One region of the Hafnia paralvei genome, then DNA from elsewhere that is predicted to be linked to it. Evidence: predicted binding sites of a transcription regulator. Region 1 holds the regulator's gene; each other region holds the start of a gene.

Region 1 (7,788 bases):
GCTCGGCGGCAATATGCTGGCCTACTATTTGGGTCAGGAAGGTGCCAACGCCACGCTGGATGCAGCCGTGGTTGTTTCAGCCCCACTGATGCTTGAGCCTTGCTCATATCGGTTAGAACAGGGCTTTTCACGCGTCTACCAAAACTATCTCCTTGGGCAACTCAAGCAAAATGCTCAGCGCAAATTAGAGCGTTACCCAAATACATTACCACTCGATCTAAAAGCGCTAAAAAACCTGAAACGCATTCGCGATTTTGACGACGTCATCACCTCTCGCATTCACGGCTTTGATAACGCAACCGACTATTATCGCCGCTGTAGTGCGTTACCTTTACTCCCTAGAATAACCGTGCCGCTGTTGATCATTCATGCCAAAGACGATCCGTTTATGACACCAGAAGTGATCCCTCGTCCTGAAGATTTACCGTCTAATATTGAATATCAGCTTACCGAATTTGGTGGACACGTTGGCTTCATCAGCGGCAGTTTTAAAAAGCCTCAGATGTGGCTCGAGCAACGTATCCCTGCTTGGTTAGCCCCACATTTGGAGAAAGCACAGTGATTATTCCTTGGGAGAATTTAGCAACGGATACGTTGGATAGCCTGATCGAATCTTTTGTGCTGCGAGAAGGCACTGATTACGGTGTCCACGAGAAATCGCTGACGCAAAAAGTTGAAGATGTCCGCCGCCAGCTAAAGAATGGCGAAGCTGTTTTGGTGTGGTCAGAGCTGCATGAAACGGTCAATATCATGCCGAAAGGGCAGTTCCGTGATACCCCAGAAGAGTATGAGTAGGCTTCCGCTATAAGCCTTAGTAAAACCAATAATAAGTATAGGCATCCAAACGTTATGCTTAATTTGTGGTCAAAAAACCTCACTTTACGCAATAAGGAGAATCATGGATGTCTCTACTCGCAGCACATCATAGCAAGACCCAAGTCTCGCCCTCTGACCTACCGCTCAAAACGCGCATCGTCATTGTTTTAGTCTGTCTCATTCAAGGATGTTTGCTTTATTTATGTAACCACTTCAGCGATCGCGAGTGGATGATCCCCCATAGTTCAGCGCTGCTTTACACACAAGTTTTATCGGGCTCTCTGCCCCTGATCTTCGTGCTGTCTGTGAATACTCTACGAGACAAAATATTGTGGAAAGCCCTGCTGGCCTATACCGCCATATTCGTGGCAATGACAGCTTGGATAAAATGGAATGATGTAGGAGTAAGAGATTACGGCAGTCTATTCGGAACGTTTTATCTCGCGTTATTCCTTATGGTGTTTGTTACCCTTCCATGGTTACAGGCACGAATAAATAATCCTAGCTCTTCCATCGACTACTCTGAACTGCACGGTAATATATGGAAAAACACCATTACCGCCGTGCTAACCTTGCTGATTTCGGGTTTGATGTGGGGGATCTTGTCGCTGGGAGCGGGTCTATTCAAACTGATTGGCATTGATTTCTTTTATGAGCTCTTTTTCAGACATGAAATATTCATGTACCTTGCTAACGGTCTGATTGTTGCCATTGGCGTTCTCATTAGCCGCACCCATCCAAAATTAATCATTACCGTACGTAACCTTTTATCTCTGATGGTAAAAGGCCTACTACCTCTGCTATCGTTTTTCGCTCTGATTTTTATCTTCAGCCTCCCGTTTACCGGTATCGATGCGCTAACCGATAAATGGTCGTCTGCAACCACATTGCTAACCACCATGTCTCTACTGTTAGCCCTGCTGGTCAATGCGATATATTTGAGTTCCGATGGCATAGATAAAAAACCGTATCCAAATTTAATCCGCTATATCATCAACGGTTCCCTGCTTGTTTTGCCGATCTACGCGATACTGTCCACCTATTATTTGGGCCAGCGCATCGTACAATATGGCTGGACTCCCGATCGACTCAGGGCTTCAGTCGTTGTCGGCCTCTCTCTTTGCTTAACCCTTGCCTATGCAAGCGCCGTGGTTCGCAAAAATAACATCTGGCTGCACTCGCTTGGCAGCATCAACAAAAAAATAATGTGGCTAATCGCAGTGATTGTGGTTCTGTGCAACTCTCCGATCATCGATCCTTATCGCATTAGCGTGAACGACCAAATGAATCGATATTCCACAGGAAAGGTATCTCCTGATGATTTAGATCTCATCATGCTACGTTTTGACAGCGGCCGCAGAGGCAACGATGCGCTACAGGCGCTACGGTCTGATATCAAATTTGTCAGCGCTCCACGGCGTAAACTCAAGCTGGAGAAAACGCTATTACAAACCACTCGCTGGGGATCCTATGGCGATGATGATAAAAGACCCTATGCGGCGTTTACACCAGGAATAGCACGCAAGAACATTCAGCTGGCGGTCGGAACACCTTCACCAGAATCAACGTGGTGGGAATCTTTGCCAAACGATCTCGGCCGAGGAAATGACATTGGCGATTGCTATTTAATCGCTAACGCTTGTGTTGTCACAACGTTAGATCTGAATAATGATGGGAATAAAGAGCATGTACTGTGCAATTTCAGCGATCCCAAAGAGCCTTTCTGCCAAGTTTATACTTATAAGAAACAGGGTTGGGTCATTGCTGCTCATATCCGCTTTAACGATAGAGATACTTTGGACAACAACACACTGGATGCCGCTAAGATTAAAGACATCATTCTCGGCGGTCAGTTAAAAGCCGTGCCAAAAGAGTGGAGCGATATCCAAATTCAGGATACAACCATAGATGTAAGTTATTACGATTTACGATAAACCGTAGCCCCCCAACCACCGGAGCCGTGTTAATTATGTCAGCGAAACACCCGATCATTGCCGTGACCGGCTCCAGTGGAGCCGGCACTACCACCACCAGCGTAGCCTTCCGCAAGATCTTTCAACAGTTCCATCTGAAAGCCGCTGAGTTGGAAGGCGATAGTTTCCACCGGTATACCCGCCCAGAAATGGACGCTGCAATCCGAAAAGCCCGCGAGCAAGGGCGTCATATCAGCTATTTCGGCCCCGAGGCCAATGACTTCTCTTTTCTCGAACAAAGCTTTATCGAATATGGTCAGCATGGTCGTGGGCGCTCGCGTAAATATCTGCATACCTACGATGAAGCCGTTCCCTACAATCAGGTTCCCGGCACATTCACGCCGTGGGAACCGTTGCCAGAGCCGACAGATGTTTTATTCTATGAGGGATTACACGGCGGAGTCGTCACGCAGCAACACAATGTGGCTCAGCATGTCGATTTACTGGTCGGCGTAGTGCCCATCGTTAACCTTGAGTGGATTCAAAAACTGGTGCGCGATACCGGTGAGCGCGGCCATTCACGCGAAGCCGTGATGGATTCCGTTGTTCGCTCTATGGAAGATTACATCGGCTACATTACCCCCCAGTTTTCCCGCACGCATATCAACTTCCAGCGCGTACCAACGGTTGATACCTCTAATCCTTTTGCCGCTAAAGCGATCCCTTCGTCAGATGAAAGTTTCGTGGTGATCCATTTTCAAGGGTTAGACAATATTGATTTCCCCTATCTACTCGCGATGCTGCAAGGATCGTTTATCTCGCATATTAATACGTTGGTGGTTCCGGGAGGGAAAATGGGGTTAGCAATGGAACTGATCATGACGCCGTTGGTGCAACGGCTTATCGAAGGGAAGAAAATCGAATAACAACGTGTTACGCAATATCAGGCACCTTGGCACAAAACCACCGGTGCCTGATGAAGTGAATCAAATTACTCCACCACGATAGTTTCAAAACTATGGGTAATGTTAACGGCTTGACCCAACATCAACGCAACAGAGCAGTATTTTTCCGCAGAAAGCGCAACGGCGCGCTCAACGGCTTTATCCGTAAGGCCTTTGCCCGTGACAATAAAATGCAGATTGATATGGGTAAACAAGCGCGGAGCTTCCTCGCGACGTTCAGACGTCAATTTGACTTCACAATCGCGCACGTCCAATCGTCCTTTCTGTAAAATGGAAACTACGTCAATGGCACTGCACCCCCCTGCTGACATCAATACCATTTCCATTGGGCTTGGCGCTTTATCACCAGCGTTTCCGTCCATAAGAATCTGATGTCCTGAAGCCGATTCGCCCAGAAAAGTCATTCCTTCAACCCATTTCACTCGTGCCTGCATGTTTATCGCCCCTTTGGTTAAATTCTGTCATCAGACTACGCTTTCTGTAAAAAACAGGCAATCCGAGGCCTCACTTCTGATGCTGAAGCGAGACAACACGAGACACCTGAACAAAGCTGTGCTACAAACTATGCCGAAATGGATCTTTATGGATTGAAACGGGTATAGATCAATAACTCTAGGAAACAATTACCTTAGCCTATTACTCTATATCTCGATTATGCAGTGCTATAACAAGTTAATAAGCAAAGCCCCGTGCCACAATAAGCACACTGTCTGGATCAGTATCCCGATATTAGGGCCGCGATAACAACAGAGGATAATAGCGAATGGTTCTCGGCAAACCGCAAACAGACCCGACTCTTGAATGGTTCTTGTCTCATTGCCATATCCACAAGTATCCGTCCAAAAGTACCCTGATCCACCAAGGCGAGAAGGCGGAAACCCTGTACTACATCGTTAAGGGATCCGTTGCAGTATTGATTAAAGATGAAGAAGGTAAAGAAATGATCCTTTCCTATCTTAATCAGGGCGACTTCATTGGTGAACTGGGCTTATTTGAGGAAGGACAAGAACGTAGCGCTTGGGTTCGTGCAAAAACAGCCTGTGAAGTTGCTGAAATTTCTTACAAGAAATTCCGCCAACTGATTCAGGTTAACCCAGATATTCTGATGCGCCTTTCTGCTCAGATGGCTAGCCGCTTACAGGTTACCTCTGAAAAGGTGGGCAACCTTGCGTTCTTAGACGTGACTGGCCGTATTGCACAGACGCTGCTGAATCTGGCAAAACAGCCAGATGCCATGACTCATCCAGATGGTATGCAGATCAAGATTACTCGTCAGGAAATCGGCCAGATCGTTGGCTGCTCCCGTGAAACCGTTGGTCGCATTCTGAAGATGCTGGAAGATCAAAATCTGATCTCCGCGCACGGAAAAACCATCGTCGTTTACGGCACTCGCTGATAAATGATGCCCGTGTAGCATCGCTGCACGGGTTTCTTTCATTATGTGGCGGCGGTTTATCTACCACCCGGAAGTCAACTATGCACTGCGTCAAACGCTGGTGCTGTGCCTCCCTGTTTTATTTGGCCTACTGACCGGCAATCTACAGCTTGGTCTAATGTTTTCTTTGGTACCAGCCTGCTGCAACATTGCAGGGCTCGATACTCCTCATAAGCGCTTCATCAAACGATTAATCGTTGGCGGCAGCCTATTCGCGTTTTCCAGTTTCTTGTTACAACAATGCCTGCTATGGCAAATTCCGCTGCCGCTTATCATGCTTGGGCTTGCGTTACTGCTCGGTGTTAACGGTGAGATCAGCCCCCTACACGCTAGGCTTCTTCCCGCAGCACTCGTCGCTTCGATATTTACGCTAAGTATGGCTGGAACAGTTCCCATCTGGCACGGGCCACTGCTGTATATTGTTGGCACCATCTGGTATGGCGCTTTTACTTGGTTCTGGTTTCTCTTATGGAAAGGGCAGCCGATCCGAGAAAATCTCAGCCAGCTCTACACGCAGCTAGGCGACTATATGGACGCCAAATATAGCTTGCTAACTCAGCATATCGATCCAGAAACGGCCTTGCCGCCGCTGCTACAGCGCCAGCAAAAAGTGATGGACTTAATTACCCAGCTCTACCAACAAATGCACATGTTATCTCTGGTGCATAATCCTGAGTACAAACGTCTACTGCGCTATTTTCAAGTTGCATTGGATCTTCAAGAACATATTACCGTTAGCTTATCTCAGCCCGATGAAGTGCAAAGCCTAGTCGCCAAAAGTCAGGCTGAAGCTATTTTGCGCCGCAACGCTCAAGTCATATCAGAGAGGCTCAGAACGGTGGCTGGCGATATTCTGTATCACCGCTACCCCAAACATTTTTCGATGGATAACGAGCTAGCCGCGCTGGAAAAGCTGGCTAATCAGCACCCAGATAACCCCGTTGGAAAGTTTTGCTATTACCATTTTAGCCGTGTAGCTCGATTGCTAGTTCGTCAGCGTCCTCTCTATCAGCGCAATCTGATGTCTACACAGCAACGCCTTCCTTTTTGGCCTGCATTACGCGCCTATCTCTCATTTAAATCCGTAGCGCTACGTAATGCAGCGCGTTTAGGCATTACTCTCGCTGCGGGCAGCAGTTTGGGGATGTTATTCCATCTGCCAAAACCCTACTGGGTTTTGCTCACGACCATGCTGGTCATTCAAAATGGCTATAATGCAACGCGGGTGAGGATCCAGCACCGTGCGCTAGGAACCTTTGCTGGACTGATTATTGCTGCGGGATTACTACAGTTAGACCTACCGCTAAATGCCACCTTGGCCTGTATGCTGGTGATCACCATTGCAGCCTATTTGGTACTACGTAAAAACTACGGGCTGGCGGTGATTGGTTTCACCGTAACTGCCGTTTATACCCTACAGCTTTTACAGCTCAATGGGCTCCATTTCTTGGTTCCAAGACTGATTGATACCGTACTCGGCTGTATTCTCGCCTTCGCAAGTACCATCTGGCTATGGCCACAATGGCAAAGTGGTCTACTGCGCAAAAATGCTCATCAGGCACTAGAGGCATATCAAGATGAGCTTCGCCTACTGCTCTCTCCTGAACCGAAAGCAACCGATTTAGCCTATGCCCGCATGAAGGTCAATCAGGCACATAATGCCGTATTCACCTCGCTAAATCAGGCGATGCAGGAGCCGGGGTTTGATTCCAGATATCTGACCGACATGCGTCTGTGGATCACTCACAGCCAGTTTATCGTGGAGCATCTTAACGCAATGACAATCCTCGCCCGAGATCACTACATGTTGACTGAAAACCTAGCGCAAGATTATTTGCAGCGCTGTGAAATCGCCTTGCAGCTCTGTCAGCAACGCTTAGAACACGATGGACCAACCTTGAGCAATAACGCCGCCGTCTTCCAGTCTGATGAGCAGGAAACCAGTGGAATGCCCGTAACCCAGATTGAAGTCCATCTACGCCGAATCATTGCGCACCTGCGCGCCATGCATACCATTTCATCGATAGCCTGGCGGCAACGACCACATCATGGGATTTGGATGAGCCGTCGATTAAGGGATTAAATTTCTCCCGTGTCTTTCAAGAAATGGCGTATATTCTTCTTCATGCCAAGATAAACGCCAAACTATTGATGAACATACAATTTTTACTGCTAATATCATTTCAAATAATACTTATTATTTCTCTTCTGCTATTCAGAAAATACCCGCTCATACATATCGCATTCACTACGCTTGCCGTCATTTCAGTCATGCCACTCGCGTATTTCATTGGCACATTTTCGCAAGGGTTAAGTTCTAACCTTTGCTACTCCTACATGATTGCTGAATTAGCCACCACCTCTACAGTGGCGATCCAATCCAGCAGCAGCGCAACTCAACAAAAATATATTGATGGACTTAAATCCATTCCAAACTATGGGTATGAATCCAACTGCAATGATATGACGGCAGCGGTAAAGCGTTTGTCTCAATCAGTGAAAGACGCCAAATAAACAATCAATTACCCCATGAATTAAATGACTTATACTGCCATTCGCACAGCCAGGCATTACGATTTTTTAGCTATCACCGCCCCGATCGCTTTTTCTAATCGCATCATACCTTCATGGATATCCGCAAACTCCACAACGAGCGATG
Region 2 (7,788 bases), 730 kb from region 1:
ACACGGTATTACCAGTGGAGTTCAGCAGCGTGGCTGGAACGTCGATGATTGTGCTGATAATCATGATGGTACCGACCAGTTCTGGTGAGAAGCCAAAGACTGAGCAAATCATCAGCTCGCCCGTCATACCCCCGCTGGGGATTGCGCCCATGACCGCACCGACTAAGAATGCCACGCTGATAATGGCTGCGATGTTCATGGGATCGCTCATATCCTTATGGAACAGCGTAAACAGAAACACAATTTTGATGATGCCACCAATGACCGAGCCATCTTTATGGGTGTTAGCGCCCAAAGGGATCACGGTTTCAGCGATATCATCGGGTACTCCCATTTTCTTCGTTGCGACCAGATTGGCTGGAATACAGGCTGCGCTTGATGACGTTGCCACGGCGGTAATCGCTGGAGTCAAAACGTTTGACCAGAAAACTTTGACGCCAAGTTTTCCGCCGGCCACGAAGGCATACAGCGTATTTGCGCCGAAGAAGTAGATAACCGTTAGCATCAGATACAACAGAAACGCGTTCAGGTAGCCATTGATAATTTGTGGACCTAAGTGACCTACGGTGGCGGCAAAGTAACAGCCTAAACCGACAGGTGCGGCGTACATGATAATCTTGACCATGCGCAGAATAACGGTCGTACCTGCGGTAAGAAAATCAGCCACTGGCTGGCCTTTTTCACCTGACATTGAGGTCGCCAAACCAAGCAGCACCGAGAAAACAATCAACGGCAGAAGGCTGGATTTAGTAAACAACTGCAGGAAGTCAGGCACTGTGAACGTATTCACGATGATTTCTCCCAAACTTTTACCGTGCGAATCTGGCGCAGGTGGCAAATGGGCAATCAGCGTGCTGACGTCTACGTTTTGGAATGGATTATAAATTTGGGTGCCAATGAAGGCGATAACGGCGGCAATGAGCGCGGTGCTAAGAAATACGGCAAAGACCGTCCCCATGATTTTCCCGAGCCGAGCCATTTGCTTCATTTCTGCAATTGACGATGAAATGCTGAGGAACACGAGCGGCACGATGACGACAAACATCAGATTAAGAAATAGATCGCCGATTGGCTGCACGATCGCCGCTTTTTCTCCGAAAATGATGCCGGATAAGCCACCAAGAATGATCCCTAGCAGTAAGCAAATAGTAAAACCGTAATGACGCAGTATTTTCATATTATTTTGTTTCTCAATCGTTGGAACGCCCTGGTATAAGCTACGGCAATGATTCGTTTCTTGGCGAATATTAGCCGGGAGCCATAGTAAAACGATTAACAAAAAAATGTCGCAAAATGTGGAACTGGTTGGATTTCTCTTAGAGGATTTAGGTATTTATTTTTCACAGGGGATAGACGACAAAATAGTCATTTTGTTAACTTGATCACATAAACGACTTCAACGGCAAAAGGAACATTAATGCCAGGTAGCAAACAATCGAGCACTATCGCCAAGATTTTACAGTGGATCCTGAACGCGGGGCTGTTGATGCTGGCCGTGATTCTGGTGGTATTTCTTGGAAAGGAGACATTTACGCTGGGTACGGTGCTGTTTAACGCCAGCGAAACCGCGTCTTCCTATCTACTGATCGAAGGGATAGTGATTTATTTTCTCTACTTCGAGTTTATTGCGCTGATCGTGAAGTATTTCCAATCGGGATACCATTTCCCGCTGCGCTATTTTATCTACATCGGCATTACCGCGATTATTCGTCTGATTATCGTCGACCACAAAAGTCCGGCAGATACATTGATCTATTCTGCCGCCATTTTGGTGCTGGTGGTTGCGTTATACCTTGCGAATACAGAAAAACTCAAGCGCGAGTAGAGCTAAAAAGAAAAGGCGGCCAATGGGTAATGCTGATCGTTTAAGAGATCGAGATACACGGGGCTAGCACACCGCGGGGCGCTCCGGCAGCTAAAGCTGCTACGACCCCATCGGTGTACTTCCCCTAAAATCACGCTTAAGTGACCAGCATTAGGCCAATGGCCGCCAAAGAGGTCATAGCATATGGCTATAACCTCGAGCTAATGATAAAAACGGCAATAACAAAGACACAGGTTTTTCCACGCATTACCCTTTCACACCACCGGACGTCAGTCCGCCTACCAGCCAACGCTGCGCAAGCAGGAATACGGCCGTAATCGGAATGGCCGACAGCACTGCCGCTGCGGCAAAGTCGCCCCACAGGTAGTTTTGCGGATTGAGATACTGCTGCATACCGACCGCCAACGTATAGCTATTCACATCGCGCAACAACAGGGAGGCAACCGGCACTTCGGTAATCGCGGCAATAAATGACAGAATGAATACCACAGCCAAAATTGGTACCGAAAGCGGCAACAGAACCAAGCGAAACGCCTGCCACGGCGTAGCGCCATCCAGTGCAGCGGCTTCTTCTAGCGAGTTATCGATAGTTTCAAAATAGCCCTTAATGGTCCAAACATGCAGAGCAATCCCCCCCATATAGGCAAAAATGACGCCGCCGTGGGTATTTAATCCGAGGAACGGAACATATTGGCCAATACGGTCGAATAAGGCATATAGCGCGACTAAAGAAAGAACCGCAGGGAACATCTGAAAAATCAGCATGCCCTTGAGCAGTGAACTCTTACCTTTAAATTTCATACGGGCAAAAGCGTAAGCACAGGTAGTGGAAAGCGTAACAATACCCACTGCGGTAATAACGGCGATTTTGATTGAGTTCCATAGCCAAAGCAGAACGGGGAAAGGTGGTGGCGTGACGCTGCCGTCTGCGTTGGTGACGGTCATACCTAACGCTAATTGCCAGTGTTCCCACGAAATCTTCTCTGGGATTAGGCTACCAGTGGCAAAGTTGCCGGAGCGCAACGAAATTGCAATCACCATCAGCAGTGGGAACATGATCATGCAGATAAATGCCAGCATCATCAGATGAGTAAACAGCAGTCGTAAACGCTGGGATTTTGGTTGAACCATTGCCATATCGTGGTCCCTCTCCTTAATCGAAATTCATTTTGCTGGCTTTCAGATTGAGAATCGCCAACGCGCCAACCAACAGGAAAATCAGAGTGGCAATCGCGGCCGCCAGACCAAAGTCTTGTCCGCCACCGCCTTCAAACGCAATGCGGTAGGTGTAGCTGACCAACAGGTCGGTGTAGCCCGCAGGCGTTGAAGTACCCAGCATGTCAGGCCCGCCGTTGGTTAACAGCTGAATCAGAACGAAGTTGTTAAAGTTGAAAGCAAAACTGGCGATCATCAGCGGTGTTAACGGCTTAATCAGCAGCGGTAATGTGATGCGGAAGAAGTTTTGCATCGGCCCCGCGCCATCCATTGCCGAAGCCTCATATAAATCGTCAGGAATCGCCTTCAGCAAGCCCATGCATAGAATCATCATATAGGGGTATCCGAGCCAGGTGTTGACGATCAAAATCATACTTTTGGCCGTCAACGGATCGCTGAACCAAGCGGGTTTGATGCCAAACAGATGACTCAGCAGCATGTTGATCTCACCAAAGCTTTGGTTGAACAACCCCTTAAAGATCAATATTGAAATAAATGAGGGAACGGCGTAGGGCAGAATCAGCATCACGCGATAAATAGCTTTACCTTTCAACGCTTCCCACTGAACGACACAAGCCAATACCATGCCGACGGCGACGGTGAAAACGACGGTGAGCACCGAGAAGATGATGGTCCAAATAAATATGCTGACGAAGGGCTGACGGATACCTTCATCCTGCACCACTCGCATGAAGTTTTTCCAGCCTATCGAGACGGTAAAACCGGGGCTGAGCTGCTCATTCTCCCATTGTCCTTGGGCATTCACCGCCTGATAGAAACCAATGTCGGTGTTAGGGCGATAGAGCGTGCCAGTCTGATTGTTTTTTAGTGTTTCGCCATCTTTTTCAAGTGAGTAGAGTGGGCTTGTGCCAGCGAACTGACGCAGAGAACTCATGCGTAATTCACCGTTTTGCGGGAGGACTGCCACAATATTATTCAGCGCCTGACGGTTCTGAGTAATAACGCGTAGAGTGGCTCGTTCTCCGGCAGGCTCTGTGCTTTCTGGCTTCATGGTCAGCCGCTGTTCTTGGGCGCTGAAGCTAAAAGGTTCTGAGATATAAAATTGGCCGTTTTCGCTATCGGCGAGCTGTAAGCGCCACTGATTCCCTTCTGGATAGAGACCAAAACCGTAGGTTTTCCCCGTGGTAAATTGTCTCTGCATCAGTACAGATTGCGCACGTTCGAATGTCAGTTGGTTGGTGCTGCTGTAGTTGGTAAAAGCAATAGCGATGGTGCAGATCAGAGGAAACAGAACGAATAGCCCCATTCCTGCCAGACCGGGATAGACGTAGCGCCACGCATAGGCTTTACGGTTGGCAAAAATGTATAAACCTGACCCCAGTAAAACCAGCGTCAGCATGGCGAAAAGGTATTCACCTTGTGCATACATCACGATGGTGAGGTAGCCTGTAAATAGACACATTGCGGCGATAACTATCCATTTCAATATGTCACTCTGCCACCATTTATCCGGCTTCGCGATTGGATATTCTGTATGGGATAACGACATAAAACACTCCCTCATTTCTCTTACGCCGAAGGCGGTTACGGACAACTATTTTTCATCTGAAACATACAAGAACGGTTTCCCCCTAGCGCCTTGTGGCGTTAGGGGGCATCTCATGTCAACTACTTGGTCATGCGTTGTTCTGCACCAGTTAATGCTTCTTTCACACTTTGACGACCATTCACCGCATTGATGATGGCGCTACGCTCTGCGTACCAGAAAGCGCTCATTTGCGGAATGTTTGGCATAATTTCGCCTTTCTGGGCGTTCTGCATGGTGGCTGCAATCTTAGGATCTTTTTCTAAGGTTTCCTGATAAGACTTCAGCGCGACGGCGCCCAACGGTTTGTCTTTGTTAATTTGTTCCAGACCTGCGTTGGTCATCAGATAGTTTTCCAGAAACTCGGTGGCCAATTCTTTATTCGGGCTGGCGGCGTTAATCCCTGCGCTAAGTACGCCCACGAAAGGTTTTGACGGATGACCTTTGAAGGTAGGTAACAGCGCGACACCGTAGTTGATGTTGCTCTTATCGATGTTTGACCAAGCCCAAGGGCCATTAATGGTCATCGCCGTTTGGCCTTTGTTAAACGCCGCTTCGGCGATGGAATAATCAGTATCCGCATTGATATGTTTGTTTTTCACCAAGTCGACGATGAACTGCAAACCCGCCTGAGAGCCCGCGTTGTTCACCCCGACGTCTTTAATGTTGTAGGTGCCGTTGTCGTATTTGAACGCATACCCACCATCAGCCGCGATAATTGGCCATGTGAAGTACGGTTCTTGTAAGTTCCACATGATGGCGCTCTTGCCTTTTGCACGTAACTCTTTATCCAGAGCAGGGATCTCCTCCCAAGTCTTTGGTGGTTCCGGCAGGATATCTTTGTTGTAAATCAGCGACAGCGCTTCAACTGCGACAGGATAGGCAATCAGCTTGCCGTTATAGCGTACGGCATCCCAAGTGAACGGATAGAGTTTGTCTTGGAACGCTTTAGAAGGATGGATTTCGGCCAGCAGGCCAGACTGTGCGTAGCCGCCGAAACGATCGTGGGCCCAGAAGATAATGTCAGGTCCATCACCGGTGGCGGCGACCTGTGGATATTTCTCTTCCAGCTTATCAGGATGCTCAACCAGCACTTTAATGCCGGTTTCTTTTTCAAACTTTTTACCGATTTCAGCTAGACCGTTATAGCCTTTATCGCCGTTAATCCAGATAACCAGTTTGCCTTCTTCAATTTTAGCGAACGCGGAAGAGGAGAGAACCAGCGTAGCCAGTGCCGAGAGGGCGAGCGTTCTGATGCCTGATTTCTTAGTCATTATCCAATCCTTCTTGTTCTGTTCTGTCGAGGTATGAGTTTGATGTCTGTTCGGCTTTGCGAGGAAGGCAAAACAGTTCAGATAAGCCGTAGAGCACGAATTCGTTGCTTGACCCCGTGGTTAAGGGATTTCTGATGCAGTGCCATACTCTATTACACGAGATTGCTTCTCATCCTCCCCCCCTCTACGCCCCTAGAGGGTTTCTTGTGATCTGGTTAACACTACCGCCTATTCTGTGGATGTAGGCACAAAATCGCAGGGTTATTTTTGCTAGCAGGATCACGAATTCACTGAAAGGTATGAACTTTTCATTATTAGCCATTCTCTCTCATCCTCCCATCTCCTCCCCCATGAAAAACCTTGTTACGGATGATTACGCTTGCTTGCTTCTCACGCACTATCGGCAGCAATCGATAAGGCGCATCTGCTGAAAACGCATGGCTACGGATTAGGCCAGTGTGAGATGCCGCGTTAGTGGACCTTTTTAGCGAGTGATAGACAGGAGTAACGCATGGCGAGCGTAGCACTGCGCAACGTATATAAGGCTTACGGAGACGTCGTTATTTCTAAAGACGTGAACCTTGAGATTCAGGACGGCGAATTTGTGGTGTTTGTTGGGCCATCAGGCTGCGGCAAATCGACGTTGCTGCGCATGATTGCTGGTTTAGAAGATATCACTTCCGGCGAATTACTCATCGGCGGCAAACGCATGAATGAAGTGCCTCCGGCAGAGCGTGGCATCGGTATGGTGTTCCAATCCTATGCGCTTTATCCGCATCTCTCTGTGGCCGATAACATGTCATTCGGCCTCAAGCTGGCAGGTACGAAAAAAGCGGAAATTACCCAACGCGTTAATCAAGTCTCTGAAGTTCTGCAATTGGCACATCTTCTAGATCGTCGTCCTAAAGCGCTTTCTGGCGGGCAGCGTCAGCGTGTGGCGATTGGACGTACGTTAGTGGCTGAGCCAGACGTATTCCTGCTGGATGAACCGCTATCCAACCTGGATGCCGCTCTACGCGTACAAATGCGCATCGAGATTTCACGCCTGCATAAGCGTTTAGAACGCACCATGATTTATGTCACCCACGATCAGGTCGAAGCCATGACGTTGGCTGACAAAATCGTTGTTCTCGACGGCGGTAGCGTAGCGCAGATCGGCAAGCCTTTAGAGCTTTATCACTATCCGGCTAACCGTTTTGTGGCGGGCTTTATCGGCTCGCCAAAAATGAATTTCCTACCGGTTAAAGTCACCGCCGCTGAGCCGCAGCGTGTGCAAATTGAGTTACCTAATCGCCAGCAGGTTTGGTTACCCGTGGAAGGAACGAATGTACAGGTGGGGAGCAACCTGTCTCTGGGTATCCGTCCTGAGCATTTACTGCCAAGCCATGACGCCGAAGTCACTCTTGAAGGTGACGTTCAAGTAGTCGAGCAGTTAGGCAATGAAACTCAAATCCACATTCAAATTCCCGCTATTCGTCAAAACCTTGTCTATCGCCAGAACGACGTGGTGTTGGTTGATGAGGGCGCCAAATTTGCCATTGGCTTGCCACCTGAACGCTGTCATCTATTCCGAGAAGACGGTGTCGCCTGCCGACGGCTGCATAAAGAGCTAGGTGTCTAGCTCTTGGTTAGAGAGTTGTTAGTTAACAATGTGTTGAGTGAGAAAACGTTAGATAGAGAACACTTATAACTTTATGCCGTCAGGCAACCCTATCAGGAGAATGATGATGACTTTGCGCAAGGTACCTTTAGCACTGGCTGTTGCGAGTGCGGTGCTGTCAACACAGGCACTGGCTGTAGATTTCCATGGTTACGCACGTTCAGGTATCGGTTGGACCGCAAGCGGCGGCGAGCAGCAATGTTTCAAAGCGACAGGCGCTCAGAGCAAATACCGTTTGGGTAACGAATGTGAGACTTACGCGGAATTA
Region 3 (7,788 bases), 1.6 Mb from region 1:
GCAGGGCGGAAATGCCCTCGGTGCCGTTGTAGTTGCCTTCCTGAGTAGCGGTCAGCAACGGATGCAGCACTTTGATTGGCGCTTTGAACATTTCCACGAATTCCATCATCCCTTGGTTTGCACGGCATAGCGCACCGGAATAACCATAGGCATCAGGATCGTTCTGGGCATGATTTTCGAGTTTACGAATATCAACTTTACCCACCAGCGCAGAGATATCTTGGTTGTTCTCATCGCCGGGTTCGGTTTTCGCAATGGCAATCTGTTCCAAAATAGACGGCCAGACTTTAACCACTTTAAATTTGGTAATATCGCCACCAAAGTCATGCAGGCGTTTTGCTGCCCACGGCGACATGATGGTGCCGAGATAGCGTGGAGGAATGCCATACTCTTTATTCAGAATATTGGCGTCCTCTTGAGGATTGAACAGGCACAGCGGATGATCGTTAACCGGACTCCGTTCGCCGTTGGCGCTCAGAACATAAATTGGAACTCGCTGCATCAACGCTTTGAGACGTTCAGCCAGAGATGATTTACCACCGCCGACCGGCCCCAGTAGATACAAGATTTGTTTTTTCTCTTCCAGACCTTGTGCGGCATGCTTTAGATACGCCACGATTTGTTCAATGGCTTCTTCCATGCCATAGAATTCTTCAAAAGCAGGGTAGCGGGCTATGACCCGGTTTGAGAACAAACGCGACATGCGGGACTCAAGCGCGGTGTCTATCATGGCAGGCTCGCCGATAGCCATTAGCAGACGCTCAGCGGCGTTAGCATAGGCGCTGCGATCCTGGCGGCAGATGGTAAGGAAATCCTGCAGAGTGAACTCTTCGTCCTTGGCAGCTTCGTAACGCTGGCGATAGTGGTCAAATATGTTCATAGCGATGCCCGTCCTGATAAAATGGTTGGGAACAAAAAAGTAACAGTCTTCATTTTGGGGGTTAAAATTTTGAAACTGTTACCATATTGTTATGATCGGCTTTCCTCAGTTGGTCAAGTTACGGACAGACAAGTTTTGCATAAGTGTTTTCGGCGCTTTGAAAAGTATTCAGATATAAATGCTGGATAAACTTGAGTAAAAAGCGATAAATCCAGCATTTAAGATGAAAAAAATACAAGACTGCCAATATTTTCGCCGAATCCGCTACGACAAATATTTATTTATGCTATTGACGTTATAAGAAATATACAAAATGGCGGCGATAATGAGCCGTTTTTCGGTATAGCCTGTTTGATAGGGTTAATGATTCCGAATGTTCAAACAATTTTGTAAAAAATCGACTTAAAACAAGTTTTTGGTCTACAATCAGCGCGTTGTTTATAGACTATTTAGTTAGGGACAAGAAAAAACGTGAAAACATTAAAATTAACTACGCTAGGGCTATTAGTACTGGCAGCGACAAGTGCTGCACAGGCTGGAACCTGGTCATTGGGCGCATCAGCTTTAGTGAGTCCAGATCCTTATCGCGGCAATAACGATCGCGTATATCCTGTTCCAATTATTAACTATGAAGGCGATGATTTTTATTTCCGCAGTCTGACCGCAGGTTACTACCTGTGGAAGGATGAGCAGAATCAGCTGAGCGTAATGGCTTTCTATAACCCGCTGCATTTCAAAGCAAGCGACAGCGACGATCGTCACATGAAACAGCTGAGCAACCGTCACTCAACCGTGATGGCTGGTGTTTCTTATACGCATAAAGAAGACTGGGGCTCTATCCGTACCTCATTTGCTGGTGACATTCTGGATAACAGCAACGGCTTAATTGCTGATGCTGCGTATCTATTCCCGATCACCGCAGGTGCATGGTCGTTCACGCCGGGCGCGGGTGTAACATGGAATAGCGCTAACCAGAACGATTACTACTTCGGCGTTAGCGGCAGCGAGTCTAACCGTAGCGGCTACAAGCGTTATACGGCTGACGATAGCTGGAACCCATACGTTGAATTAACCGCTCGTTATCAGATTAACAGCAGCTGGAACGCATTCTTTACTGGCCGCTATATCCGTCTGAGCGATGAAGTTAAAGACAGCCCAATGATTGATAAGAGCTACAGCGGTCTGCTGTGGACGGGGGTGACATACACCTTCTAATCAGGCGATTGGATACGAAACGACTCGTAAATAACAAGGGACGCATTGAGCGTCCCTTTTTTGTCAGCGAGTCACGTCGGATTAACGAAGCGCGTGAGTACGCAGCGTGACAGAGAGGCGAGTCGGGTTATCGACGGAAGCTTTGAGCGGGCTAGTGACATGCGCAGTTTCGACACACACCATGGTTTTGTAACCGTCGTTTGGCATGTCGGCCATGCTTACGGAGAGTTCAGACCATGGATTCCACGCGACAACATCGGTATTGTTGTGGTGGTGTACTTCAATCACGCGCTGCAGCGCTTTATCGGTAATGACGCTAAAAGGTTCTGGTGCAGTATAAATGCGGTCAGTACGAGTAGCAAAAGTGAGGTTGCCTTGCTGTTCTCTCGTACCTGAGTTGACTTTATCGATATACGGAGTGCCTAAGCCACTCACGTCAACACGCGTAATATCACCGATATTGAAGTAGGTGTGCAGCGCTGCGGCATAATCATACTCGCCGTGAGACTCCAACTCCATCTCACATTCTGCGCCTAGCTTGTAGCGGGCAATCAGGCAAAAATCATGCGGCCAATATTTTTTACTTTCAGGGCTTTGCTCAAGTGTGAAGGTTAAGATTACGCCATTCTCATCTTCGTCATGTGCAGTTAATGTCCACGGCAGATTACGAGCGAAACCGTGCGCAGGTTGTCCTGCAGGGCCAAACCACGGCCAACAGATTGGAATACCGCCGCGAATGGCTACACCATTTTTGAATGCAGATTCACTGCTCAGCCATAAAACAGGTTTCTCGCCGGACGGTTGCCACGTCAGTAAATGTGCGCCTTGCAAGGTAACCGCAGCACGTACTTTCGGATGATTAACCACGACAACGGGCAGTTCGTCGATCTGGCGTTGGGAAATATAGGGAGTGATTTGTTCTTGAACGGGCAGGGAGAAGATCTTTTCAGACAGATTTTGCTGTGACATTAGATTGGCCTTCATATGCTAGGTGCAAAAACCAAAAAAAAGGGCGACACGAATGTCGCCCTCTCATCAGCTTATCACTAAATTATTTAGAGATGTGAGCGATCAGATCCAGAACTTTGTTTGAGTAGCCAGTTTCGTTATCGTACCAAGAAACCAGTTTCACAAAGTTGTCGTTCAGCGCGATACCCGCTTTAGCATCGAATACTGAAGTGCAAACTTCGCCGTTGAAGTCAGTAGAAACTACGTCATCTTCGGTGTAACCCAGAATGCCTTTCAGTTCGTTTTCTGAAGCGGCTTTCATTGCTGCACAGATGTCTTTGTAAGACGCTGGTTTTTCCAGACGTGCAGTCAGGTCAACAACGGAAACGTTAGGGGTAGGAACGCGGAACGCCATACCAGTCAGTTTACCGTTCAGCTCAGGGATAACTTTACCTACTGCTTTAGCAGCACCGGTAGAAGAAGGGATGATGTTCTGGGATGCGCCGCGGCCGCCGCGCCAGTCTTTGTGAGACGGGCCATCAACAGTTTTCTGAGTAGCGGTGGTAGCGTGAACAGTGGTCATCAGCGCTTCAACGATACCGAACTTGTCGTTCAGAACTTTAGCCAGTGGAGCCAGGCAGTTAGTGGTGCAAGATGCGTTAGAAACGATATCTTGGCCAGCGTAAGTTTTATCGTTTACACCCATAACGAACATAGGGGTGTTGTCTTTAGAAGGACCAGTCAGAACGACTTTCTTAGCACCCGCAGCGATGTGCTTACGTGCAGTTTCGTCAGTCAGGAACAGGCCGGTAGCTTCAGCAACAACGTCAACGTTGACTTCGTTCCACTTCAGGTTAGCCGGATCACGTTCTGCGGTAACACGGATAGTTTTGCCGTTAACGACCAAGTGGCCATCTTTAACTTCAACAGTGCCGTTGAAACGACCGTGAGTAGAGTCGTACTTCAGCATGTAAGCCATATACTCAGCGTCTAACAGGTCGTTGATTGCAACGATTTCGATGTCAGAACGTTCTTGAGCAGCACGGAAAACAATACGGCCGATACGGCCAAAACCGTTGATACCTACTTTGATAGTCATATATTCCACCAGCTATTGGTTAGTGAATATTCCCGTCCTAATTCACGTTGCATGTGTGTTGGCTGCTTGTGATTACCGAAGTCACTTACTGACGTAAGCGCCTAAAGATTCACTCAGTTGCCGCCTTCCTGCAACCCGAATTATTTAGGGTATAAAAGGTTGGTTGTAAAATTACAAAAACCTTATAAAGCGTCAAGCGGAATCGTGTCAATTCTTGCTGTAAATCAAAGCACAAACCTGACACGAACAGTAATTACACGCTCCCAATTAACACTCTTTTCGGATTATACATGGGGGCAGTCCTTTGAGTCTCAATCCATCTCGACTCTCATTTGTGATGCCTGTCACAAAAATGAGGCTGCCGCCGCTTCGCTAAACAGTTTAGACCAAAATCGGCTGAACCATTGTTAACTGTTTGTTATAATTAATCGCCAAAAAAAGTGAGCGGCAATAAATTAAAACACCTCTTTGAGAACGCACAAATGGCTAAAGACGATTTCTCTACTCAACACCCAAACGATTTAACTGAGATGCAACGCTACGTTACACAACAGCGGGGCACTGAGCCGCCATTCAGCGGCAAACTGCTACACAATAAACAGGACGGCATTTATCACTGCCTGTGCTGTAACAGTCCACTGTTTTACTCAAACAGCAAATATGATTCCGGCTGCGGCTGGCCTAGCTTTTACCAGCCTGTCAGCGCAGATGCTATCCGTTATCTTGAAGATAACTCATATGGCATGCAGCGTACCGAAATTCGCTGTGCTCATTGTGATGCGCATCTGGGGCATGTCTTCCCTGATGGGCCTCAGCCAACCGGTGAACGTTACTGTGTGAATTCTGCTTCACTCAGCTTCACCGATGAAGACTCTGGCGAAAAGACTCAGGGTTAACGAAACTCTTTTCTATGTGCTTATTATAGCGCAGAAGAAACGATTCAGCAAAGTGCATCTTAGTGAGGTTTAAAATGGAACTTGACGATTTGCTGGCCGCGATGACGCCGGAGATTTATCAGCGATTAATGACGGCGGTCGAACTGGGAAAATGGCCGGATGGCGTGAGCCTAACGCCCGAGCAGAAAGAAAACAGCTTGCAGATGGTGATGTTATGGCAGTCGCGACATAACACTGATGCTCAGCATATGAGTATCAATACTCAAGGTCAGATCGAGATGAAAAGTAAACAAGATTTTAAAAAAGGGTTTGAGCGCGACGCGATTATTCGTTTGAAACCAGAGGCGTAGCGTCGTAAGAGAAGAGGGCGAGTGCGTTGCGTGCCCGCCCTTATGATTTTTTACCCGAAGCGGTGTATCTGTTACACACAGAACGCAATTTCGTCTAGCCGAGACAATACCGCGCCATGTTCCCGCATTTCTTGCAGTGCCGCTGAGCTGTCATCAGGATGGATATTAACGCCACGACAACCGTCGATAATGACCACAACCTGATAACCTAGTCGTAGTGCATCCAACACTGAAAACTTCACGCAGTAGTCGGTCGCTAATCCCATAACATATAGCTTGTCGATCTGATGATGCTGAAGCCACTGATGTAGCTCGGTTGAGGCTTTTTGCCCGTTATCAAAGAATGCGCTGTAGCTATCGATTGATTTGTCGGTGCCTTTTTGCACAACATGATCGAAGGCATTGCTATCCAGCGAAGGATGGAATTGCGCCCCCACAGAACCTTGAACACAGTGATCGGGCCACCAAACCTGTGCTAGACCCGCGAGCTCGCCCACCTCACCAATATTTCCACCAGACTGACTGGCAAAACTGCCGTGATGAGCTGGGTGCCAATCCTGTGTTGCGATAATCGGTATACCATGATGTTGCGCGATATCGATCGCTTTTAACGCAATAGGCATGACCCTATCACCTTCAGAAACCGCCAACGCCCCGCGAGGGCAAAAATCATTTTGTAGATCGATAAGCAATAATGCTGCTGACATTGCCAATTCCTTTTTCATCGTCATGGACGAGGATGACTAATCGGTGACACTCAGTTCGCCGCGCAGATCCTGCTTCATTTGCTCTCGGATTTGCTCAGGGGTGAGATTCTGACATAGCAGATAGTGCAGCTTTGTGAGCGCTGCTTCAACCGTCATATCAAAACCGCTAATCACGCCGGCGTGTGCTAGCGCATTTCCAGTGGCATAGCCTTCCATATTAACGCGGCCTGAAATGCATTGGGTCAGATTGACCACCACAATTCCACGGTCAGATGCTTCCTGTAATTCTGCAAGCAGATCGGCTTTTTGTGGCGCATTACCCACGCCATAGGAGCGTAGAATTAACGCTTTAACCGGCTGGCGTAAAAAATTACGCACAACGTCTGCTGAAATACCCGGATAGATCGTCACCACCCCAATCGGCTGTGGCGTTATCTGGTGTACTTTTAACGGCTCACTATGCAACTGATTCATCAATGGTGCGATACGGCGAATGTTAATTCCGGCCTCAAGCAGCATTGGGTAGTTGGGGGACGCGAAAGCGTCAAAGCCGTCGGCATGGGCTTTAGTCGTGCGGTTGCCTCGGAACAGCTTGTTATTGAAAAACAGAGAAACTTCGTTGATCGGATAGTTTGCCGCGAGATACAGCGCGTTAAGCAGGTTGGTTTGCCCGTCGGAGCGCAGCTCGGCTAATGGAATCTGTGAGCCGGTTACAATCACCGGTTTGGCTAAATTCTCCAGCATGAAAGACAGTGCCGAGGCGGTAAACGCCATCGTGTCAGTACCATGCAGGATCACAAATCCATCGTAGTTATCGTAGTTGGCGGCAATATCGTCAGCAATATGCTGCCAGTCTTCCGGCGTCATATCGGAAGAGTCGATCAGCGGCTCGTAGGCATGGATGGTGAAATCAGGCATCTCAGGGCGATGAAACTCAGGCATCAAGGCTAATTGGCGCTGTAGATGTCCAGAAACAGGGATATAACCGTTTTCTGAACGCTGCATGCCAATGGTGCCGCCCGTGTAGGCTACGTAAATGGATTTCTTCTGCATGGCTTTGGATTCTGTTGGGTGAGCGTTTCGCGGTGGATTAGGCGTCATTACCTATTGCAGTGGATTATAGGGCTAACGCCAAATAAAAAAAGCCCACCAAGCCGATAAACCAGAATAATGGTTTAACAAATTCGGTGGGCTGTAGCTAGATACTCTTAAAAAGCGTGTTAATCGTTATTTCACATCACCGCAGCTCATGCAGAGCGCATAGCGATTTTGTGGGTCATTTAGCGTAGACATCCAGTCTGTTTTATCTTTCAGCAGCGCGGAGATACGCACTAGAGATTCAGGCAACATCGCACGAACCGCTGATGGCAATGCGGCTTGCACGGAGCCGGTAAATTGGCCTAATAGCATTTGGCCAAAGCTCGGATCTTCAACGAACCAGTTCAACTGATAGGTTTTCAGCTTGGCTAATTCAGCCGCTTTACTGACCGCGTCGTCAAAGTCACCCAATTGATCGACCAAACCGTTTTTCTTGGCGTCAGAACCTAACCACACGCGCCCCTGTGCAATTGCATCAACTTGCTCTGGGGTTTTGTTACGTGCTTTGGCGACCAGATTGATAAAGTTGTTGTAGCCATTCTCAATGTTGATTTGCATCATTTGTGAGAACGCTTCTGGCAACGGTTTAGTGACC
Region 4 (7,788 bases), 150 kb from region 1:
CAGTGTAACCTGCTAACCCAAACGCATATGAGTTTTCGATTCGTACCAGCGAAGAAATCCAAGTACACACTCCTGCCCATGCGCAGCAGAGTAGCATCATCACCAACGGTGCACGGATAAACAGCATCATAATCAGCAGGCCGCCAATCGAACCGATAAACGTGCCAATAATACGTAGCCAACCACGGTGACGAATGGCACCTGAGAAGGGTTCTCCGCCCGCTGCAAACGCGGGCCCCGCAGCGACGATAGCCGCGGTTAATACCGACCAGCGCGGAGTCTCTAGGTTCAGGTGGAATCCCAAAAACAGCGCCAGCACGATAGCAAATGCTAACTTACAGGCAAAACGTAAGCGCAAAAACATGCCACCATTATTCATCATTGCCTCTTTTGCGCTAAAATGATCGCGATTTGCACGTTATTAGTGTGCAAATCGCATAAACATCAGTGAAATGAGATAGGAAAGCGACTTAGCCGAATTCGCGCAGACGATGTAGCAGTTGAACAATCGGCGATGACGATTTTCGTTCCACATCTTGCTGATTGCTAACCACCACGGTCGCGGTTGTCCCTGCAGGATAAGGAGACTCCTGCTCGTTACCATCAAGCAGAATTTTTACCGGCACACGCTGTGCCAAACGTACCCACTCAAGGTTGGAATCGACGGTTGCTAGCCCTTTGCTATCCGCAGTAGAACTTTTGTTGTTCACGCCTGCCGATATGCTATCTACCGTGCCATATAGGATACGATTACTGCCCAACGGAGTGATCTCCACGCGATCGCCACGCTTAATGCCATCGAGTTTGGTCTCTTCCATATAAGCAAGAATGTAGAACGTACCTTTTTTGACCAATGCCACCGCGGTAGCGCCACGGTTGATAAATTCGCCCTGATGAACGTTGAGGTTAGTTACCCAGCCATCAGCAGGAGCACGTACCACGGTGCGTTCCAAATCAAGCTTCGCCAGATCACGCGTTGATTGCGCTTTTGCCAGCTGCTGGCGAACCGTCGCCAGCACGTTACTCGACTGATCAATCTCTTCCTGCGACATCGCCTGAACGCCTAAGCGTACACGACGCCCAGCCTCTTTGGCTTTTTCCGCCACTAACGTCTGGTAGTAACGCACATCGGCTTCAGCCTGATTCAACGCCTCTTGATAACGAGGACGGTCAATGACAAACAAGATTTGATCTTTTTTGACCAACTGGTTGTCGTGGATAGGAACGTCAGAAAGTAAACCACTCACGTCGGGCGCAATCGCGACGACATCAGCAGTAAATTTCGCATCGCGCGTCCATGGTGATTCAGTATAAAAGGCCCATGCTTTGAAAACGGCAATAGCCGCTAGTATCACGATGACCACGGTAATAGCGATGCGGGTCATTCTTATCATAATTTGATTCACAGTGACCTCAGACAAATAAGCAGGTAATCAAATAAAACAAACAGCAGTACAGCGCGGTGTTAAACAGTGCCGGATGCCAGACAAAATCGTAGATCCCTGTCGGCTGTAACACGCGCCGAAATAGTAAAAACAGCAGCAAAGCCACCAGCAATTCAAAAAATACCGGTGGAAAGGAAAGGCCAAAAACGACCATTACCGGTAGCAGCCCCATAGTTCTCTCCACTCAAATAATATTTAGCCTAGCTCAACGCGAAACACTTGGTCGTCCGTATCTCCCAAACTCAATCATTTACGGCCTGACACGATCCACTAATCGCCCTCATCCTAGGAAGCTGGCTGATGGCGGTTAACGCAAAAAAGGATGTCTGTCAGAGGATGTGAGCTACAGGATCTGATTGCAGAAGGACATTTCGTTGTTTGGTACGCAGAGGATTGTTCCGCATCGTCAATGACAATATCTTAGCGCAATAATAATCACCATGTATAGAATATGTGAGCTAAATCACTTTTTATTTAAAATAAACAATCGGTAGAATATTTAAGCTATCATCAACCCCACAAACTCTGGATGCATGGCGTTTTATGCAGCTATAGCATCGCTCTCCTATTAAGGTAGATTGAATAATGGAACGACTTAAGCGTATGGCTGTTTTTGCCAAAGTGGTGGAATGTGGTTCTTTTACCAGCGCAGGGCGGCAGCTTGAGATGAGCGTTTCTTCTATCAGTCAGACCATCTCCAAGCTTGAAAACGAGCTCAATATTAAGCTGCTAAACCGCAGTACCCGAAGCATTGGTTTAACCGAAGCAGGGAAAATTTATTATCAGGGCTGCCGGAAAATGTTGCTTGAAGCACAGGAAGTTCATGAACAAATCTACGCCTTCAATAATACGCCGACGGGTACGCTGCGAATCGGCAGTTCTTCCACGATGGCGCAAAACGTCATCGCCCCTATGACGGCGCGAATGTTGCGTGAATATCCCGGCCTTTCTATTGACTTGGTGACCGGTGTTCCGGCTCCAGATCTCATTGCTGACGGCCTTGATTTAGTCGTACGCGTAGGTGCACTGCAGGACTCAAGTCTATTTTCCAAACGGCTAGGTTCAATGCCAATGGTGGTCTGTGCGGCAAAAAGCTATCTGCAACAGCAAGGCACCCCAGAAAAGCCCAGCGATATCGCCAGCTTCAGTTGGCTAACCTACAGCGTACGTCCAGACAGCGAATTTGAGCTAATCGCGCCCGAAGGCCAAACGCTGCGCCTGTCACCACAAGGGCGCTTCGTAACCAATGACTCACAAACACTAATCCGCTGGCTGTGCGCTGGCGTAGGCATCGCTTACGTGCCATTGATGTGGATTATTGATGAAATTAAACGCGGAGAAGTGGAGATCCTATTCAGCCGCTACCAATCCGACCCAAGGCCGGTTTATGCTCTCTATACGCAAAAAGATAAGCTGCCGCTAAAAGTGCAGGTATGCATCAACTATTTGACGGAGTATTTCGCGAAGGTTGGGGAGATTTATCAGGATTATAGGCAGGGGGCATAGATTTGTTTTATGGATGTTTTGTGAAACTGAGATAAAAAACCTCAGATTTAAGTGTATGAAATTGATATGTAAAGTTTCGTACGCCTAATGGCATTGGAATCTGCATAAACACTGTGCAGGCGTCCGAGCAAGGCGGCTCAATCGCCGCCTCCTTGCATCCGGGCTTGGCACCGTCTTTCAGCCTGCTTCGCAGGTGCCCGAATCTCGTCATTCCGGCCTTAACGGAACGAACGGCAATCGCGAGTATTCGGCGCATCCCTGCGCCTCCCCCCTGTGGGGCCAACGCAAGCGTTGTTCAAATTTGCTCCGGGCAAATTTGTCCTGGCTCCTCCGTTCTTTCGCCGACATCCCTGTCGGCGAATCCTAGCCTTCATTCCTCCCTTCGGCTGAACGATAACGTGCCAGAAAAGGTCAACAGCAAAAGAGAAAGGCCACACTCTAATGCTGATCGTTTAAGAGATCGAGATACACGGGGTTAGCACACCGCGGGGCGCTCCGGCAGCTAAAGCTGCTACGACCCCATCGGTGTACTTCCCCTAAAATCACGCTTAAGTGACCAGCATTAGGCCACACTCTGTTTTTGTTTTTATAATTGTTTAAGTCTTGGTAGGAAGAGCCGCCGGTACAGGGAGATGCTCCGGCGGGGTTTGAGGCGGGGATAGATGACCGATACCAAAATGGAGCGAAGATGGCATCTCAGAAACGGGAGTTACGCCGTCCCGCCCACCGTCATTGAATCTAGCTTCAGAGTTGGTTGTCCAACACCGACCGGTACGCTTTGCCCCTCTTTACCGCACACGCCGACGCCTTTATCCAGCGCCAGATCGTTGCCGACCATAGAGATTTGCTGCATTGCTTCAATACCAGAACCAATCAGCGTAGCGCCTTTTACCGGTTTAGTGATTTTACCATTCTCGATCAGATAAGCCTCTGAGGTAGAAAACACAAATTTACCAGAAGTGATATCCACCTGACCGCCCGCGAAGTTTGGCGCGTACAGGCCATACTCGACGCTGGAAATAATATCCTGTGGGGTAGATTTTCCTGCCAGCATGTATGTGTTGGTCATACGTGGCATTGGCAGATGCGCATAAGATTCACGACGACCATTTCCAGTTGGAGCAAGCCCCATCAAACGGGCATTCATTTTGTCCTGCATAAAGCCTTTCAGAATACCTTTTTCAATCAATACATTGTACTGACCCGGCACGCCTTCATCATCGATAGCTAGGGAACCACGACGACCACTGATAGTGCCGTCATCAACCACGGTACACAGCTCAGAAGCAACTAACTGCCCCATCTGACCACTGAATACTGACGTACCACGACGGTTGAAGTCACCTTCTAAACCATGGCCTACCGCCTCGTGCAACAGAACGCCCGGCCAACCTGCCCCCAGAACTACCGGCATCGAGCCCGCAGGAGCTGCAACCGCCGATAAATTCACTAACGCCATGCGCACCGCTTCTTTAGCAAACGCATCCGCGCGAACGTCGCCATCGACCATTTCGAGGAAATATTCATAACCGGAACGACCGCCGCCGCCGCTAGAACCGCGCTCACGGCGACCATTTTCTTCTACCAGTACGCTTACCGAAAGGCGTACAAGCGGACGAACATCCGCCGCCAGCGTGCCATCGGTCGCAGCCACCAAAATCAGCTCATATACACCAGTAATGCTGGCTGAAACTTCCTGCACTCGCGGATCTTCAGCACGAGCAACGTTGTCCACACGATGTAACAGCGCAATTTTCTCTTCACGTGGCAGGCTTTGCAACGGGTCAATGGCTGGATACAGTAAACTATGAGGGATGTTGCCCAAGGTATGGACTTTGCCATTGCCTTGTTCACGCACAATGCTACGAGCGGCCTGAGCGCTTTGATTGAGCGCGTTAAGGGTAATCTGATCCGCATAGGCAAAACCGGTTTTCTCGCCGCTGATAGCGCGCACACCAACGCCTTGATCGATGTTGTAAGAACCGTCTTTAATGATACGGTCTTCAATCACCCAAGATTCGTGGTAACTGGACTGAAAATAGAGGTCAGCGTAATCAAGCTGACGCTCAGCCAGTGTGCCCAATACTGAAAACAGATCTTGATGACTCAGTTTGTTAGCAGCCAATAACTGCTCACTGACGAACGTCAGACTCATAGCGTTTTTACTCTTGTTTATCCAAAGGATTAACCAGCTTCGGCTGGAATCGGTTGTGTTGGGCGACCGGCATCTGGGTGCGGATATTCTCAAGTGAGTGAGTATTCACCTTCACCTTAATCGGCATAACCAAATCGGCATTTTGTTCAATCACATTGCCCCAGCCATCAACCGCCATGGTATGCCCCCATGTACGGCGAGTTGCGCCATGACGGCCAACCTGAGCCGGAGCCAAAATATAGCACTGGGTTTCGATAGCGCGTGCGCGCAGCAAAATCTCCCAGTGAGATTCTCCGGTCACGCGGGTGAACGCAGCCGGAACGGAAATAATTTCTGCGCCTTTATCACGCAGCGCTTGGAATAAGCCAGGGAAACGCAGGTCATAGCAAATTGTCATACCCAATTTGCCTACCGGTGTATCCACGACGGTAAGGTGCTGGCCATGCTGATAGGTATCAGACTCGCGGTAATGACCGTGAGTATCTTTGATATCAACATCAAACATATGTAGCTTGTCATAACGCGCTTTCAGCTCGCCTTGATCGTCAAACAACAGACTGCTCGCGGTGATTTGTTTGCTGTCTTCACGACTGACGAGTGGCATAGAGCCGACAAGAATCCACACGCCGTAGCGGCGCGCCATATCACGGATGGCATCCTGCAACGGCCCAGTGCCCTCCTGTTCCGCCTGTTGATGGTATGCTTTCGAATCAGCAAACAACAGCGCATTTTCTGGCGTCATGACCAGCTTGATATTGCTATTTAACTGTTTGAGTTGCTGTTCTATTTGCGCCAGATTCGACCGGATGTTATCTCCGCTGCACAGTTGCAATAAAGCAATATTTGCATTCCTCATCGTGCTATTTCTCCTTTGGCTGGCGTAACACTTCATTAATAGTTGGGTGATCTAAACTACCTGTAATGTTGTAGCGTATGAGCGATATTTTATTCCACAATGGGGCAAGCACTTTCGATGCGGCAAACACCGCGGCCCCCACCACGGGATTAATAACAAATGCGGTAGCAACGCCTACAGTCGCCGAAATCTCAGGCGCGACAACAGCCTGCATATCGATACGGCGTGTGACAAAGTTCACTGAACCATCCATCGCTATATCAGCGGCTAACCCGTCTACCAGCAAATCATTCGTGGATAAAATACCATTTTTAAACTTACCATTGCCGCGAATGCTGTCATAGTAGAACCCCTGACCAAACGTATCGCTAAAATCAAGTTTTAGCTTACGCAGCAATGCATCAAAACTCACCAAACGTAGGAGTTGCCCTGCTCGACCACCGCCCGCGTTATCAATCTCACCTTTACCCAGCTTACTGCTTAGCGTTCCATTAAGCGAATTCACCTGTGGGCTCCATGGTTCACCCATCCAATTCACATCGAAATGGATATCAAAAGGTGAGTTTTTTAACGGAGATGCAAAGCCAAAATAATCACTACTGTTGGTCACGTTAGCGCCCTTCAGCCGGCCTTTGAGCGTGGTATGATCTTTATCGCCGCTTTGGTTCCAGGTCCCCGTAAGCGTCAGTTGAGTATTGCCAGTATTTATCAACCCGTTGCTCAATACCAACTGATCGCCGCGAGGGGTCAAATCAGCATTAACCTGACGTAACCGCTGCCCCATCATCCAGCAGTCCTGACAGCGAAGTATCATGCTTGGCCATTGGCTGAAAGATATTTTTTTGACGGTAGAAGGGACCTGCGGAGCCTCACTAGGTGCTGGCGTCGCCGTGCTCCACTCTGGGTTATAATACAAATACGCCAAATTCGCGCGCAGTACGTTATTGTTATCAAGATCGGCCACGCCGTTAATTTCGCGCCCTTTAGCACTTATATGGGTACCGTTCGCCAGCTTAGAAGCCGACACGGTTAGCTGATGCCATGTTTGCCCTGCCAGAATTAGCTGCGGCGTACTCAGATTCACCACTTGCGGATAGCTAAAACTGGAGCCTGAGGTTTTCGATTTATCGCTCAGCGCAGGCGCCAATGCCGCCAGCCACTCTTCACCATCCAGCGCAGGAAGATTTAACGTCAACGATTCACTTTCTGGCAGCGCTGGAACCTTGCGACTGTTATCACTCCACGCCGCTCGCGCCAGTTTCACACCGTGTTTTTGCAGAATAAGCTGGCTATTAAAATGATTCTTCGGCCCCAAACTTCCCGAAAGTATAAAACCATTAAGATCGCCTTTGGCATTAACCACGAGCGGCAATGCCTCTCCTCTTGCTTTATCCAGTGGAGAAGGTAAGTGACTGCTTACATTTTTTAGATCTGCATTGACCTGAACGTCATACGATGGATGACCTTTATGCGGCAGTTTGATCGCAACTTTAGTATTCCAAGGCGCGGAACCACTGACATCTTTCGCCAAAGCCGTCGGCATCCATGGCAACTTGGCAGGCTGCCAATCCGCATTTAGCGCAACATCAACGCCGAAGTCCTGCTCCCCTTCAGCCGTTGAGAAAGTGAAATTCACTGGCTGACCAAACCACGACGCATTCATTGGGCTGCTGGTTAAATTGCCATTATCGAAGTGCAAGGAACCGTTTAGCTGGGTAAAGGTGCTATCAAGTGGCTTAATTAGCAAAGCGTTATTTTTGAACGTGACATCCCCCGAGGCGCGAGTGGCTTTGCCATCCAAAGGAATATCGAGATGTAAGCGCCCA

Evidence for each region. The regulator CRP, encoded in region 1, controls carbon source genes, mostly activating them, when cyclic AMP is high. The targets are predictions, from matches to a motif close to ATGTGANNNNNNTCACAT.
Region 2: a site for CRP is predicted at 1,371-1,388, ahead of psiE (phosphate-starvation-inducible protein PsiE). Genes of this name have one in related genera too.
Region 3: a site for CRP is predicted at 4,475-4,492, ahead of msrB (peptide-methionine (R)-S-oxide reductase MsrB). Genes of this name have one in related genera too.
Region 4: a site for CRP is predicted at 1,897-1,914, ahead of aaeR (HTH-type transcriptional activator AaeR). Genes of this name have one in related genera too.

What each region holds. Positions count from the first base shown of each region.
Region 1 covers NZ_CP083737.1:4,347,767-4,355,554, forward strand. The annotation lists gene K9N75_RS20180 (hydrolase) at 1-562, shown strand, start outside; gene K9N75_RS20185 (YheU family protein) at 559-795, shown strand; gene K9N75_RS20190 (DUF4153 domain-containing protein) at 903-2,750, shown strand; gene K9N75_RS20195 (phosphoribulokinase) at 2,786-3,655, shown strand; gene K9N75_RS20200 (OsmC family protein) at 3,721-4,128, opposite strand; gene crp (cAMP-activated global transcriptional regulator CRP) at 4,458-5,090, shown strand; gene K9N75_RS20210 (YccS/YhfK family putative transporter) at 5,134-7,212, shown strand; gene K9N75_RS20215 (hypothetical protein) at 7,236-7,643, shown strand; gene argD (bifunctional acetylornithine/succinyldiaminopimelate transaminase) at 7,700-7,788, opposite strand, start outside.
Region 2 covers NZ_CP083737.1:355,148-362,935, forward strand. The annotation lists gene K9N75_RS01600 (dicarboxylate/amino acid:cation symporter) at 1-1,177, opposite strand, end outside; gene psiE (phosphate-starvation-inducible protein PsiE) at 1,418-1,825, shown strand; gene malG (maltose ABC transporter permease MalG) at 2,072-2,962, opposite strand; gene malF (maltose ABC transporter permease MalF) at 2,979-4,550, opposite strand; gene malE (maltose/maltodextrin ABC transporter substrate-binding protein MalE) at 4,670-5,860, opposite strand; gene malK (maltose/maltodextrin ABC transporter ATP-binding protein MalK) at 6,372-7,481, shown strand; gene K9N75_RS01630 (maltoporin) at 7,585-7,788, shown strand, end outside.
Region 3 covers NZ_CP083737.1:2,739,984-2,747,771, reverse strand. The annotation lists gene K9N75_RS13020 (PrkA family serine protein kinase) at 1-880, opposite strand, end outside; gene K9N75_RS13015 (MipA/OmpV family protein) at 1,352-2,095, shown strand; gene K9N75_RS13010 (D-hexose-6-phosphate mutarotase) at 2,177-3,049, opposite strand; gene gapA (glyceraldehyde-3-phosphate dehydrogenase) at 3,147-4,142, opposite strand; gene msrB (peptide-methionine (R)-S-oxide reductase MsrB) at 4,625-5,038, shown strand; gene K9N75_RS12995 (YeaC family protein) at 5,113-5,388, shown strand; gene pncA (bifunctional nicotinamidase/pyrazinamidase) at 5,460-6,095, opposite strand; gene ansA (asparaginase) at 6,132-7,148, opposite strand; gene sppA (signal peptide peptidase SppA) at 7,323-7,788, opposite strand, start outside.
Region 4 covers NZ_CP083737.1:4,196,939-4,204,726, forward strand. The annotation lists gene aaeB (p-hydroxybenzoic acid efflux pump subunit AaeB) at 1-379, opposite strand, end outside; gene aaeA (p-hydroxybenzoic acid efflux pump subunit AaeA) at 471-1,394, opposite strand; gene aaeX (p-hydroxybenzoic acid efflux pump operon protein AaeX) at 1,414-1,617, opposite strand; gene aaeR (HTH-type transcriptional activator AaeR) at 2,031-2,951, shown strand; gene tldD (metalloprotease TldD) at 3,661-5,106, opposite strand; gene nit1 (deaminated glutathione amidase) at 5,114-5,962, opposite strand; gene yhdP (AsmA2 domain-containing protein YhdP) at 5,967-7,788, opposite strand, start outside.